Regions from separate parts of the Cellvibrio sp. PSBB023 genome, predicted to be linked through region 1. Evidence: predicted binding sites of a transcription regulator. Region 1 holds the regulator's gene; the other holds the start of a gene.
What was found. Region 1 encodes PhoB, which activates phosphate uptake and scavenging genes when phosphate is short. Its sites were predicted from a motif close to TGTCATAAANNTGTAACA; they were not measured.
Positions count from the first base shown of each region.

Region 1 (3,166 bases):
TGATTATGGCCCGCTTCCGTCGTCTCCAGTTTGGACAGCACCAATAAATCGTTGATCAGGAGCGACATGCGTTTGGCTTGCTGCAGCATTTGCTGTAGCGGTTTATCCCAACTGCGCACTGTGTTGTTATCGGCGAGGGTTTCCACGTAGCCGTTGATCACTGTCAGTGGTGTACGCAATTCATGGGAGACGTTGGCGATAAAATCCTGGCGCATTTTTTCCAGGTTGTGCAATTGCGTCACATCACGCACCACAATCAAGCGCTCGTGTTTACCAAAGGGCGTGATTTGAAATTGCAGGTATTTGGAGGGAAAACGCGGCGAGGGAATTTCCAGTGGCTCACCGTAATTGCCCTCTTCAAAATAGGTCACAAACTTGGGGTGACGAATAAAATTGATGACCGATTGGCCCTGGTCTTTGGTATTCAGGGCGAGCATGCGATGGGCGGCGGGATTCCAGAAATCCAGGTGGCCGCGGGCGTCCAGAATAATCAGACCATCCTTGAGGGCAGAGCTGATTTCCTGAATGCGCTTGATCACGGCTTGCAGGTTATCTTTTTCAATGCGCTGGTCGCGCTGCAACTGGTAGATGTTGTCGAAAATCTGCCCCCAGATACCACTGGCCTCGGGCGGGTGTTCGCTCTCGCGTTTGAGCAGCCATAGGTTCAGGCGGCGCATCTGCCACAGCATCCACACAATGTAGGCGCCGCAGCCCAGTAGCAGCCAGAGTGCGTAGTTGTCGCTGAAAAAACCGACCACACTGCAAATGGCGAGAATAATCAGAATGCGCTGGAGTTCAGCGCTGAAACCTTTTAACAAGACCTAAACCTCGTGGCACAAAAGCGAGCACAAAGAGACGGACAGTCCTGCAAGACCATCGGAGGGATGGATCCCGACGATGAGCCTCCAGGGATGGATTTACGGCGTGTCTTGCAGGACTGTCCGTCTCTTTGTGCGAATTCAGGGTAATCAGGCTTCGATGCGGGTGGAGAAGCGATAGCCTGTTCCGCGTACGGTCTGGATCAGGTCTTCGTGACCGTCGATGGTCAGCGCTTTGCGCAGGCGGCGGATATGCACATCGACCGTGCGCTCCTCCACATACACATTGCCGCCCCACACATGATCCAGCAGTTGGCTGCGAGTATAGGCTCTTTCTTGATGGGTGAGAAAAAACTCCAGCAGGCGATATTCGGTGGGCCCCATATCGACTGACTGATCGTGGATGGTCACGCGGTGACTGGCCGGGTCCAGGCACAGGCCCTGCACGGTGATGGGCGCAGCGGTAATTTGCGGGTCGGCGCGGCGCAGAACCGCTTTCAGGCGGGCAACCAGTTCGCGCGGCGAAAAGGGTTTGGTGATGTAATCGTCGGCGCCTACTTCCAGCCCCTGGATTTTGTTGTCCTCTTCGCCCTTGGCGGTGAGCATGATAATGGGGGTGCTGGCGGTGACTTCATCGCGCTTCAGGCGACGCGCCAGTTCTATGCCGCTGGTGCCGGGCATCATCCAATCCAGCAGAATCAGGTCGGGTTTTTCGTCGATAATCAGGCTGTGGGCATCCTGCGCATTGCTTGCCTCCAGCACTTGGTATTCAGCCATTTCAAGCGCAACGCGCAGCATATCGCGAATGGCGGATTCATCGTCGACGATAAGGATTTTACGACCGGTCATAATTGTCTGCCTAGATAAAACCTGGGTAAGCTTCACGGGTTTGTGAAGCTATTGTTGCAGCTTATTTAATAAGTTCAGTGTTACATATTTATGACAGGCTAAAAATTTATGCCGCTACTTCAGTGCGTCCTAGCGAAAGTAGTAATCGGTAGCGACCCCGACAAATATCGCCACACCTACCCAGTTGTTGTTTAAAAACGCCTTGAAGCAGGCCTCGCGTGCGCGAAAACGAATCAGCCATTGTTGATACGCAAACAAACCACCTGCCACCGCCAGGCCCAAGTAGTAGAGCAGCCCCAATGCAAAGCGGTCTCCCACCAGAATCAGCGCGTAGAGCGACAGTATTTGCAGTATGGCCGTCATGAGGCGATCCTGCTCGCCAAACAAAATCGCGGTGGATTTCACCCCGATTTTCAAGTCGTCGTCGCGGTCTACCATGGCATAAAAGGTGTCATAAGCCACTGTCCAGAGTACGACGGCGAGGTAAATCAGCCAGATATTTTCATGCAGCGAACCCGCTTCAGCAGCGTAGGCCATGGGCACGCCCCACGCGAATGCGGCGCCCAGTACTACCTGTGGCAGGTGGGTGTGGCGCTTCATAAACGGGTAGCAAAAGGCGAGCAATAAGCCGCCTACCGACAATTCGATCGTGAGCAGGTTAGTCATCAGCACCAATACAAATGCCAGCAGGCACAGGCCGATAAACAAGCCGATCGCCTCTCGGCTGGAAATGGCGCCGGTGGCCAGTGGGCGATCTTTGGTGCGCGCTACGCTGCCATCGATCTTGCGGTCGGCAAAATCGTTAATCACACAACCGGCGGCGCGCATCACAATCACACCCAGGGTAAAAATCAGCAGGTTTTTCAGGCTGGGCACCCCCTCGGCGGCCAGCCACAGGGCCCAGAGTGTCGGCCAGAGCAACAGCAGGGTGCCTATGGGGCGATCCATGCGCATCAGGCGCCAGTACAGCGGCAGCTTGTGTTTGAGGGTGGCGACAATACCTTGTGGCAGGCCAGTGTGTGGAGGTTTCATCGCCGCGGTGGATTTAGCCGCGCGGCGCGGTTTGTTGGGAGTTGTCATAAGCCAGATTTCAAATAAAAGCCGTCGTTAGAGGTAATGACTTGTTATTGGTTGTTATAGGTTGATGTCCGTGCAACTGCTCGCACAGCGCGGGCAGGAACACCTCGCTCACCAACAGCGGTTTACCTTTCAGCGCAAATACCGAACGTCGTCCCCACAAGGGATAGGATTGAGCGATGGCGGCAGGCACATAGCCATCATCGGCGTTAAATGCCGCCACTGCAATGGGGCTGCGTGTTAAGTGCGGCTGACTGAACAAAAAGGCACCCAAGGGGCGATTGCCCTGTTTGCGCAAGTGGCGTAATTCGCCAGTGAGGCTGGACAGGGGCAGCACGCTGCGCGCAAACACCCAGGGCTGCTGGTGGCCGCGCAATACTACCTCGCGGATCAGTGCATAACCGGGGCGCGGCATATGCAAT
Region 1 is NZ_CP019799.1:3,169,883-3,173,048, reverse strand. Features, by position in the region: gene phoR (phosphate regulon sensor histidine kinase PhoR) at 1-818, opposite strand, end outside; gene phoB (phosphate regulon transcriptional regulator PhoB) at 969-1,667, opposite strand; gene ubiA (4-hydroxybenzoate octaprenyltransferase) at 1,797-2,621, opposite strand; gene B0D95_RS13790 (chorismate lyase) at 2,758-3,166, opposite strand, start outside.

Region 2 (3,166 bases), 2.2 Mb from region 1:
TCGTAAACATCCAAGCCTAAATAACCGATTTTTTTACTTTTTAAACCGCTTATGACCGCGCGAGTGTCGATCAAACCACCGCGACCGGTGTTGATGAGCATCACACCATCTTTCATGGTGGCAATGCTGTCGCGATTAATTAAATGGTGGGTATGGCTGTTGAGTGGACAGTGCAGGGAAATAATATCGGCTTGTGGCCAAAGCTCTGCGAGTGGAACAAAGGGCACGCCTGCGGCGACCAGTGCGGGGTTGGGTTGTGGATCATGCGCAATCACTTTACAGCCAAGGCCGCGCACAATAGTGGCAAATACCTCACCGATTTTACCGGTGCCAATCACCGCTACCGTTTTATTCACCATATCAAATCCCAGCAGGCCATTGAGTGAATAATCGTTTTCGCGTGTGCGATGGTAAGCGCGGTGCAAATTGCGGTTAAGCATCAGTATCAACCCCAGCGCATGCTCCGCCACCGCATGGGGTGAATACTCCGCAACACGCGCAACCAGCAATCCCCATTTTTTGGCAGCGACCAAATCCACCTGATTAAAGCCTGCACAGCGCAGGGCAATCAGTTTTATGCCAAGAGATGCGAGTTGCTGTAATACCCCGGCATCCAGGTGATCATTCACAAAACAGCAAACCACCTGGCAATCCTGCGCCAGCAGGGCCGAGTTGGCATTGAGTTGCACCTCGTGAAAAATCAATTCGTGGGGGTTGGGTAAGGCATGGTTGGCGCGGTTTAAAAAATCGCGATCGTAGGGTTTGGTGCTGAATACGGCAATTTTCATAACAGTCCCTCCGCAGGTCTCATCTCAGTATTGTCAGTAGAATCCTGAGTCTAGTGCTTTATGTCCAGCAGGGCTTGATTTAAAACAGACAAGGGCAATTTGGCGAAGGCCTGGCAATAACTGGTATCCTTGGCGGCTGTCGGCACCAACGCCAAAAAAATGCAATAAGACGGATGAATTCCCATGGCCAAACTACTGTTTAAACTCGCACAGGTTCCCGATGATGAAGCGCAAGAAATTCGCGAGCTATTGACCCGTGAAGCGATTCGTTTTTACGAAACCGATGCCGGCTTCTTTCGTGTCGGGCTGGATGCTATTTGGCTTGCCGATGCAGAACAGGAAGCGCGCGCGCGCGAGTTATTGTTGGCCTATCAACAAGAGCGCAACCAGCGGCAGCAGGAAAATTATGCGCGCTTGGTGGAGGCGGGCGAGGCGCCCAATGTGTGGCAACTTTTTTGCGCCCAGCCGTTGCGTTTTATCGCCCTTGTTGTGGCGATTATTTTTGTCGCCAGCTTAACCCTGTTGCCATTTGTGATGCCTGCGTTGCAGGGTTGATATTGTTAAAACCTGTCGTTGTCAGCCAAGCCCAAATTATTAATTTTGGTTTTACCCAACAACTTTAATAAAAGATTACGCAGTGTGCGCAGTATGGGGTAGAGCAGATGGCTTAATCGTTTGGATTTAAACAGCCAATAGTTCAAACGATTAAATACCCCCGAGCGAGTGCCCAGTAACGACAGCATATGAATTGCATCGGAGCCGTAATAAAGTTGCTGCTCCAATTTTAATACCATGCCCTGATCTATATCCCAACCCAGCGCGGTAATCTCATCCAGAATCGGGCCGGGTTCGCGCGCATCCACCAATACCAAGTCGCCAATATCTTCACGAATACGCACCAGGCGGCAATAGTTGTCGCACGCGGGGCACTCCTTGTCATAAACCAATACCACTTGTTTTGTCATTTTTATCTGGCACCTGCTGCGTGTCATTAACTGCGTTTTGCCATCAAATTGTCATCTATTTGTTGTGTGTCTGTCATCTTGCAACCCTAAGCTTGGGCGCTCCAAAAAACGTTTATTTACGACATAAGATCGTCTTTACATGAGAGCGCACATTATGACACTCATCCAACAATTGCCACGCTGGGCGGCGCTTACTGCTGTATCCTTTACGCTGGCGGCCTGCGGTGGCGATGGCAATAATTCATTCAACAGTTCATCCCTTGGCTCAAGCAGTTCAAATAGCTCAAGCAGTGTGTCCTTATCCAGCAGTGTATCTTCTGCTGATACTCCCTCCTCAGCAAGCAGTAGTTCTACCGTTACAAGTTCTACAACAAGTTCTGCGCAAAGTTCTTCTGCGCTGAGTGAGAGCAGCAGCTCATCATCCGTTTCGTCTGTGGCATTGCCCGCGCTGGTGCTGAATGAAATGCGCTCCGACGGCGGTGGTTATGACTACATTGAAATTTACAACGCCAGTAATACCGATTACACCTTTGCCGCCAATGAGTGGGCGGTGAATGACCTGAAAGGTTTTAGCGAAGACAAAGTACCCGGTATAGTTATTCCGGCGGGTACAGTCATTACTGCCCATGGCTTTTTGTTGGTTGCGGTAGACCAAACTGCCGTACCTTTTGGTGCGCCGACCAATACCCTGATAGGCGGTGCCGGTGAATTCGGATTGGGGCGCGGTGATACCGCACTGCTGACCTACAAAGGCGAGATTATTGATGAAAAAGGCTGGGCAGCAGGCAGTCATGTCAATACCTTTGGCCGTTTGCCCGATGGGGGTGAATGGCACGATCAAACCGAGGCATTGGTGGCCACCCCCGGTACGATTAACGCCTTGCCAGTTGTGAATCCACCTGCGACGCAAAGCGATATAGTCATCAATGAAGTCGTATCCAAAGGTCGTGCGGATATTGATTTTGATTATGTCGAACTCTACAACAAATCATCCCAACCTTATGTATTTGCTGAAGGGGAGTGGGCATTAAGTGATAGCGAAAATACCGCAATGCCAATTCCCGGCGGCACGACCATTCCCGGCCACGGTTTCCTGGTGTTATTGCCGGATGTGGCAGTTGACGCAAGTTTGCCAACCAATGCCCCTGCAGACGCTGTTTTAAATAGCACAGGTGGATTTGGTATTGGAAAAAATGAAACGATTACCTTGATCCGTTTTGAAGCGATTATTGACCGTGTGAGCTACGGCAATTTTCATGTGAATGCTTATGGTCGCTTTCCTGATGGCGGTGAGCTGATCGCTTTGGGTGACGGTACCGCTACCCAACTCTATGCATCTCCCGGTTTGAAAAACTTTATGACCCCGGCAATGAATTTAACGGTCACTACCATGAATTTTTCTGCCTTCAATAA
Region 2 is NZ_CP019799.1:661,464-664,629, forward strand. Features, by position in the region: gene B0D95_RS02935 (2-hydroxyacid dehydrogenase) at 1-788, opposite strand, end outside; gene B0D95_RS02940 (DUF6164 family protein) at 972-1,343, shown strand; gene B0D95_RS02945 (DCC1-like thiol-disulfide oxidoreductase family protein) at 1,349-1,753, opposite strand; gene B0D95_RS02950 (choice-of-anchor I family protein) at 1,908-3,166, shown strand, end outside.
Region 2: B0D95_RS02950 (choice-of-anchor I family protein) is a predicted target of PhoB. The motif match lies at 1,792-1,809, and genes of this name have one in related genera.